2 regions of the Streptosporangium sp. NPDC087985 genome follow, and region 2 is predicted to be linked to the other one. Evidence: riboswitches for the same ligand, from Rfam matches in the RefSeq annotation. Region 2 holds a riboswitch; the other holds the start of a gene.
The links. Region 2 has a riboswitch for cyclic di-AMP ahead of ACIN94_RS20180 (C40 family peptidase). Riboswitches for the same ligand answer to the same signal wherever they lie in the genome.

Region 1 (4,208 bases), on a different contig from region 2:
AGGATCCGTTCGCGCTCTTCCCTGCGCCGGGGCACCTTGGCCTGGGTCGCGAACACCACCCGGTTGCGCGGGCCGGTGACGGGGACATCCTCACCGCTGTGCAGGAACGGCAGCCGGGTCAGGCCCACCGCCCCACCCCCGCCCAGCTCACGGCCGATCGCCGAGAACTCCGCGACCTCCCGCTCGCTGTGCAGGACGAGCAGGTCGCATCCGCTGCGGAACACCCACGCCTTCTCGGTCGCCGGGATGGAGATCCCCGGCAGCCCGGAGATGAACACCGGCCTCGGCACCAGGCCGGCGAGTACCTCGCTGACCAGCACGTCCACCACGGGTCCTGTGCAGGCGACCAGCACCACGTCGGGTCTGAGCCGCTCGGCCGCCCTGCGCAGCGCCCGGGCCGACAGCACGGGCGGATCGGCGACCGCACCCGCGACGGCCGCGTGGATCTGGGCCGGGGAGGGTGTGATGGGAGTACGGATCACCGTCAGCTCCGCCGTACAGCTCGAAGGAAGATCATCGAGCAGATGGGCGGCCCACTTCAGATAGGAATCCGAGTCGGCCACGGCCAGGACCTTCAACCTGTTACTCCAGTGTCGTGATGGGCGAACATCGACAGGTGGGAACGGAGCGAGGGCACCGCCCGGGCGGTCCACCACGCGTCGGGGACGTCCACTGCCTCCACGGCGACGCCCCGGGCCGTGAGCAGGACCCGCAGGGAGGTGACCGCGGTGGACGGCAGGCTCAGCACCCGCTGTCCGGCCGCCAGCCCTCGCAGGGTCATCTCGGCGGGGATCCCGCCGTCGTAGACGGTGATCCCGGGCTGTTCCCCGACCAGGGCGAGATCGTGGAGGTCCTCCCGGCGGTGCGGGAAGTAGGCCACCGGCTCGGACGAGCCGAGCTCGGCCAGCCAGCTGAGGTAGGGGTCGCGGTGGATCAGGCCGTTGCGGACCAGCGAGGTGCCGAGCACGACGGTCCGCTCCTCGGGGGCCGGCCTGCGCAGGGGCTGTGACCGCAGCCACGCGAAGTCGTGGATGATCAGCTCCGCACCCCTGTCCCGTACGGCCTGCGCCAGCTCGGCGGGGACGGGCAACGCGGTGAAGATCGACAGTCGGCCGGATCGGGAGGCGGCGCGCAGTCGGAGGGCTGCGGCCGTTCCGAGGGCGGTCCGCAGGGGACCGACGGCGGTGCGGGCCCGCAGCAGCGGCGTCCAGATCCGCCCGGCGAGCAGTTCCAGGAGCCTGATGGTGGCCAGGCCGTCGTCGACGATCACGATCCGGCCGGGAAGGGTGGTGAGCCAGCCCGCCTGGACCTTGCCGGAGAAGGCGTCGCCGACCGCCCAGGTCGTGCCCCGTTGGGGCCTGGGCATCTCGGACTCGGGCCCGCCCAGTTCCAGGCCCGGAGGCAGATCCAGCCGGGAGATCTCGCGACGGGTGACGGCCAGTGGGCGCAGCCCCGCCCGGGGCGCCATCCGGGCGTGGGCACCGAGCAGTCCGGCGTGGCAGGCCTCCACGGCGCAGAGCATCTGCAGTGGGGACTCCACCCAGGCAACGGCCGAACCCTGCTCCCGCGCGTGGCCTCGACCGTCCTCCACGCCGGGCGATGACCCGTTCACGACCGCCTCACCGTAACCGGGACGGCTTACACGCCTGGGAACTGCGGGTGAACACCCGGACACGCCGTTCTGCGCGCCCGGATCGGGGCGACCACGCGCGGGTTCAGGGTGACGCGGTCAACCGGCTGCCGCAGCCGACGCGGGTCCGGCCCACGGCGAAATCTCCTCGAATGCGATCGTTTCCGCAGGTAAAACGGCCCTCATCAAAAAGATCTACGTTTATGGTGAAACCCCGGGGTGTGAGGTATGCAACACAGCGGCCTTTCGCCGGTGTCGCCGCTCCGAAACGCCTATCCCACAGGCGTTCCCGGCTTCAACAGGCCATCCGGCACAGACTTGTCGATCTTGAGGGCGCCCCAGGCTTTCCCCCTCGATGCACACCTATTCCCAAGCCGTGGCAATTTGTACCACTTGTAACCGTTTGTCCTTTTCGCGTAGCTTCTATCTCACATCTGGTGACCGCCCAAGTTCTTCAGCTACACGTCACCATCACATTGCCCGTCCGCGCTCTATCGGAGCGGATCACTCCACCCGATGAGCACGGCCGCCGAATCCGCGGATCCCGCGGAACCGGGGAACCACTTTTTTGGGGTGAATCAGCGCTTAGTGCGCTGTAGGGCACTTCCCAGCCCGAACCCGTCAGCTAACCCGGTAGGCGGCATGAGAAGCGAAGCAAGGAGTCTCACCCCTCATGGCCACGAACCGCTTTAACCGCAAGACACGTAAGCTGACCAACATTCTTCTCGGCGCCTCCATCGTCGCCGGGGGTAGCCTCCTCGCAGTTCCTGCCGCCCTGGCGGACACTCACGGACCGAACACCGTCGCCGTGGCCTCCGTCAGAACCTCCCAGGCCGCCGGCAAGACCCCTCTGCAGCTCGAGGCCGAGCGTCTGCCCAGGGTCACGGCCACGCAGGTCCTGGACATCGCCGCCCAGCAGATCGGCATCTCGGAGAACGCCCAGGGCGGCGGGACCAAGTTCCAGTCCTGGTACATGTCCTCCCCGCGGGCCAAGGAGACCCTCGCCCGTGACGGCGGCACCCTTGCAGGCTACGCCAACGCCCCCTGGTGCGCGATGTTCGTCTCCTGGGTCGGCGAGCAGGCCGGCATCCAGCCCACCATGGGCTGGGACGCCTACACCGTCACCTACGCCCAGTGGTTCAAGGACAACGGGCACTGGGGCACCGTCGCCAAGCCCGGTGCCGTCGTCTTCTTCGACTGGCAGGGCAGCAAGAACATCAGCGGGATCGACCACGTCGGCCTCGTGAAGAAGGACAACGGCGACGGCACGATCAGCACGATCGAGGGCAACACCGGCAACGGCAAGGTCGAGGAGCGCGTCCGGCCCACGTCCCAGGTCGTCGGCTACGGCTACCCGGTCTACAGCGACTGATCGATCGGCACCGCACGCCACGGTCACCCGTCCCGCGACGGCTGATCCACCGGCACGGAGAAGGGGTCCGGCTCACCTGAGCCGGGCCCCTTTCTGCGTCCCGCCGTACATCACCCGGCATCTACCACCCGAGCCCCGCATCCGGGGCTCTCGGACGTCTACTTTCCTCAACGAAGGCACTTCCGCACAGAATGTCCCCGTGTGTCACTGTGTGATGGGAGCGCTCCCAAACACCTTTCTGAGAGGTTTGCGAGGTATGCGACCCTTCATTCCCCATTGACAGGCCAGTTGTAACGGTTGAGTTTCGGCATATTGACGTCCCGGCTGCCTATCGTCCACTCTTCGTGGGAGCGCTCCCAAAGCACATTGAGGAACCTGCCCCATCGCGCACCGCGTTTGTCGGGGACCGGCGCGCGATGTCACCTCCCATCGATTCGGGCGACCACCTGAGAGGGGTCCGTAATGTTGAACACCAAGCGGCATGGCAAGCTCGCCGCGGTTGCGGTGATGGCGGCCACCGCCCTGGCGATCACTTCCTGCAGCACGAATGATTCCACCAAGCCCGCGGCCGTCGGTGACTCCACCGCGCCCGCCGCCGCTGCCGAGCCGGTGACCATCACCGTGCACACCTTCGGCGGCGGTGAGAACTTCGGCTACAAGAAGGCCGTGGAGACGTGGAACGCCGCACATCCGGACATCCAGGTCAAGCACCAGAACCTGACCGACCGGTTCGAGGACGTCTACCTGCCCCAGCTGCTGCAGAAGCTGCAGGCCGGCAGCGGCACCGGTGACATCGTCGGCATCGACGAAGGCGCGATGGGTCTGATGAAGGCCCGCCCGCAGTTCTTCACCGACCTGGCGCAGTACGGGCTGGACAGCCGCAAGTCCGACTTCCCCGCGGCGAAGTGGGACAACGGCGTCAACAAGGACGGCAAGCTCTTCGCCCTCGGCACCGACATCGGCGGCATGGCCATGTGCTACCGCAAGGACCTGCTCCAGAAGGCCGGCCTGCCGAGCGAGCGCGACGAGGTCAGCAAGCTCTGGCCGGACTGGGACTCCTTCATGGCGGCCGGCAAGAAGTTCCAGGCCGCCAACACCGGCAAGGGAGACCCGAAGTTCCTCGACGGCCCGAACACTCTCTACAACGTGGTCCTGTCGCAGGAGGCGCCGAAGAACGGCAACATCGCCTACTTCGACACCGACAAC
Region 2 (4,208 bases):
GTAGTTGACGCCCAGCGCGGCCTGCGTGGCGATCATGAAGGGGCGCAGGTAGAGGCTGTGACCCGGGGTGGTGGGGACCCACTCGCGATCGGTCTGGACGAGAAGCTCCAGCGACTCGACGAACGTCTCCTCGGGCAGTTCCGGCATCGCCATCCGCGCCGCCGACCGGTTGAAGCGGGCGGCGTTGGCGTACGGCCGGAAGGTCGCGATCGTGCCGCCCTCCTGACGGTAGGCCTTCATACCCTCGAAGAGCTCCTGGGCGTAGTGGAACACCGCGGTCGCCGGGTCCAGGATCAGCGGGCCGTACGGCGTGAGCCGCGCGTCGTGCCAGCCCTCACCTTCGGTGTAGTCGATCGAGACCATGTGATCGGTGAAGACCTGCCCGAATCCTGGACTCGCCAGTACCTGCTCGCGCTCGGCTGCGGTGCGCGCGTGGTCGGAGAGCTGCACGTCGAAGCTGAGCTTCTGAGCGGTGGTCATGGCGGAGATCCTTCTCTTTGTGACGGTTTGCCCTTAGTCCATTCTGCGATGGACCGGGTAACGGGAAACTACTGCATCCAGGTCGAAACCCGGCAGCGCCCCGGATAAACAGAGACGCGCCTGGCGGCTCGTGAGCCGCCAGGCGCGTCTGAGATCGGGGAGGCGGCTCCGTCAGCCGGCTACTCGGGCGGTGATGTCGTCGCCGATCTCGCGGGTGGTCCGTCCGGCCCAGCCGGTCAGCCGTTCGAGGAGGTCCTCGGCCACGGCCTGCTCGACCTGGGCCGCCTGGGCGGACAGGCCGAGGTGGTCCAGGAGCATGGCGACGGACAGGATGGTCGCGGTCGGATCGGCCTTGCCCTGGCCCGCGATGTCGGGGGCGCTGCCGTGGACCGGCTCGAACATGCTCGGCGCGGTGCGGTCGGGGTTGACGTTGCCGCTGGCCGCCAGGCCGATGCCGCCGGCGACGGCGGCGCCGATGTCGGTGAGGATGTCGCCGAACAGGTTGTCGGTGACGATCACATCGAACCGCTCCGGCTGGCTGACGAAGAACATCGAGGCCGCGTCGACATGACAGTAGTCGGTCTCGACGTCGGGATACTCCAGGCTGACCCGGTCAAACGTGCGGGCCCAGAGGTCGCCGGCGTAGGTGAGCACGTTGGTCTTGTGGACCAGCGTCAGCTTCCTGCGTGTCCGGCCGAGCGCCTTGTCGAAGGCGTAGCGGATGACCCGCTCGACGCCGAAGGCCGTGTTCAGCGACTCCTGGGTGGCGATCTCGTACGGCGTGCCCCGGCGCATCACGCCGCCGGCTCCCGCATACGGCCCCTCGGTGCCCTCGCGGACGACGATCATGTCGATGTCCTCGGGGCGGGCGTTGCCCAGCGGGGTCTCGACGCCGGGGAAGAGCTTGACCGGGCGGAGATTGACGTAGTGGTCGAGCTGGAAGCGGAGCCTGAGCAGCAGATCGCGCTCCAGGATGCCCGGGGGCACGCTGGGGTCGCCGACCGCCCCGAGCAGGATCGCGTCATATCCCCGCAGTTCGTCCAGGACGGTGTCGGGGAGGGTCTCACCGGTCTCGTGGTAGCGCCTGGCGCCAAGATCATAGGTGGTGGTCTCCACCTGCGCGCCGACCGCTTCGAGGACCTTCAGGCCCTCGGTGACGACCTCGACTCCGATCCCGTCCCCGGGGATGACTGCCAGGCGAATGTTACGCGCGTCCATGCAGGCACCTTACCGGCCCGTCTCGGTAACCGAACACTGGTCTCATCCATCGGACATTTCCGACCCCCGGAGTCCTCGCGATCATTTTGTCCGGTTTTGCGAGGTATTGACCCTTTCGTGAAGTTTCGTTATCGTCCTCACCATTCGAACCGATGCCTAATCCGCACGGCCGCTCCCCCATCGGCCTGCGCGGAGCCGGGGAACCACTTCCGGGGCCACGGCCGCCCAGGACATCTCGCTCCCTCACGCGGAGCCCAGATGTCCAGGGCCGCCATCACTGGGTCCCTTGGGGCGAATCAGCGCTTCTCGCGCCGTAGGGCGGCCTCCACGCCCGAGCCCGACAGCTAACCCGGCCGGCCTTATGGAAGGAATCATCTTGTCCGGCAAGATCTGTCCCCGCGTCCTGACCCTGCTCGTCGCCGGCGCCGCCGCGCTCGCGACCCCGTCACTCGCCCAGGCCGCCGTCTCCGCCCCCCAGGCCGCTCCCAAAGCCCCCGCCTCCGCCCCTGAGGCCGCCACGCTCACCGGCGCCAAGCTCAAGGAAATCCTCACCCACCAGGCCTCCAAGCCCGCCTGGCAGAAGGCCCTGCAGTGGGCCATGGCCCAGCGCGGCACCCCGTACGTCTGGGGCGGCACCGGCAACGGTGGTTTCGACTGCTCCGGCCTGATGCTCCGTGCCTACGGCGCCGCCGGGATCAAGCTGCCCCGCGTCACCTACGACCAGTACGCGGCGTTCTCCAAGAAGATCGCCTGGAAGGACCTCAGACCCGGCGACCTGGCCTTCTTCAGCGGTCTCGGCCATGTCGGCATGATCAGCAAGCCCGGCTACATGGTCCACGCCCCGCAGACCGGCGACGTGGTCAAGGAGGAGAAGCTCAGCGACTGGCGCCGCAGCAGTTTCGTCGGCGCCGTCCGGCCCGACGCCCAGGGCGTCAAGATCTCCATCGAGCAGGCCAAGCTCGCCGCCGAGCCTGCCCCCTCGATGCTCGAAGCCAGCCTCTGATCGACGGGCACCGGCCCGGGTATCCCCGAGGCCCGGGCCGGTGCCCGTCAGGAGTACACCGGAGTTCGGGCGAGCACCGCCCCGCCCGATGACGAGACGCAATAATTCGCAACATAACGAGATATTTCACAATTTCGGGCGTATCCTCGCAGCCAATACCCCCCAACAGGGACGAGGTGGCTCGATGGCAACCTCCACCCGCATCGACGAAGCGAAGGGCATCCTCGCGGCGCGCCTGCGCGCACTCCGCTCGGATGCCGGCCTGACCGGCCGGGCGCTGGCCACACGGACCGGCATGGACCACACGAAGATCTCCAAGATCGAGAACGCCGTTCAGATGCCGAACCAGACCGACATCCGGGCCTGGTGCAAGGCGTGCAGCGCCGAGGAGCAGGTGGTCGACCTGATCGCGGCGGCCCAGAACATCGAGGCCATGTACACGGAGTGGCGACGCCTGGAGGAGACGGGGCTCGGGCGTGTCCAGCGCTCGTTCCAGCCCCTGTACGAGAAGACCAGCAGGTTCCGCGTGTGGCAGCACTCCGCGATCCCCGGCCTGCTCCAGACCTCCGGGTACGCGCGGGGGCATCTACGGACCGTCATCGACTTCCGGAACATCCCTGACGACATCGACGCCGCGGTGGCCGCGCGGCTGCGGCAGCAGGGCGTGCTGCGCGACGGCACCAAACGGTTCGCGTTCATCGTCGGCGAGCAGGCTCTCCGCACGCCGCTGGTCGGACCGGCGGAGATGGCCGCCCAGCTGGACCGGCTCATCGAGCTGACGAGCGGCGTGGCGAACCTGTCGTTCGGGATCATCCCCGTGACGGCGAAACCGCCGATGATGCCGCCGGAGAACTTCTGGATCTACGATGCCAGCCGGGTGCGCGTCGACACGGTGCCCGGCCAGATCCAGCACAAGGCCCCCTCGGACGTCGCCGTGTACGAGAAGGCGTTCGAGGCGCTGCACACGGCCGCGGTGTACGGCGAGGCCGCCCGCGCCGTGCTCCGGGCGGTGGCGGGCGAGTTTCGCGCAACATAACGCAACATCGTTGATGCGGGCGCATCCGGCTCCTTAGCGTGGCTACCGTGCCCCCGCCGCGCTTCTCCCTGACCGGGTATGACACCGAGGAGATCGACGCCGCCGCCAGGGTCCAGGCGGACGCGCCTGGCTGGCTGGTCATGTGGCGGCCGTGGCGGCGGTGCTTCACCGCGTTCGAGTGCCGCGACCCGTGCCAGGTCCGGATCGTCGAAGCCGGGACGGCCGACGAACTACGCGATCTCATGCAGCACGTCGAAGTCGAGCTCTGGCAGACCTTGCCCCTTCCGTCCACGGCGGAGTCGCCACCCACACGCGACCTGCCGCTGAGGTCTGCCAGGTAACAACCCTGTGGCCCCGGGGCGAGGACTCGTTCTCGGAGGGGTGCTCTTCAGGGAGAGGGGAGCCTCCCGGGGCCACAGGCGCCACCACCCCCGTCGCGCCGGGGGTCACAGGGTGGGGCCCGGGGGGATC

Region 1: it holds a riboswitch for cyclic di-AMP, as region 2 does, so the genes downstream of both, ACIN94_RS20955 (CHAP domain-containing protein) here and ACIN94_RS20180 (C40 family peptidase) in region 2, are expected to answer to the same signal.

The regions. Positions count from the first base shown of each region.
Region 1 is NZ_JBIUTQ010000011.1:131,522-135,729, reverse strand. It holds gene ACIN94_RS20965 (DUF6716 putative glycosyltransferase) at 1-563, opposite strand, end outside; gene ACIN94_RS20960 (hypothetical protein) at 575-1,612, opposite strand; cyclic di-AMP (ydaO/yuaA leader) riboswitch at 2,148-2,284, shown strand; gene ACIN94_RS20955 (CHAP domain-containing protein) at 2,304-3,002, shown strand; gene ACIN94_RS20950 (ABC transporter substrate-binding protein) at 3,465-4,208, shown strand, end outside.
Region 2 is NZ_JBIUTQ010000010.1:156,986-161,193, forward strand. It holds gene ACIN94_RS20170 (branched-chain amino acid aminotransferase) at 1-480, opposite strand, end outside; gene ACIN94_RS20175 (3-isopropylmalate dehydrogenase) at 652-1,698, opposite strand; cyclic di-AMP (ydaO/yuaA leader) riboswitch at 1,856-2,072, shown strand; gene ACIN94_RS20180 (C40 family peptidase) at 2,075-2,701, shown strand; gene ACIN94_RS20185 (helix-turn-helix domain-containing protein) at 2,886-3,737, shown strand; gene ACIN94_RS20190 (hypothetical protein) at 3,785-4,078, shown strand.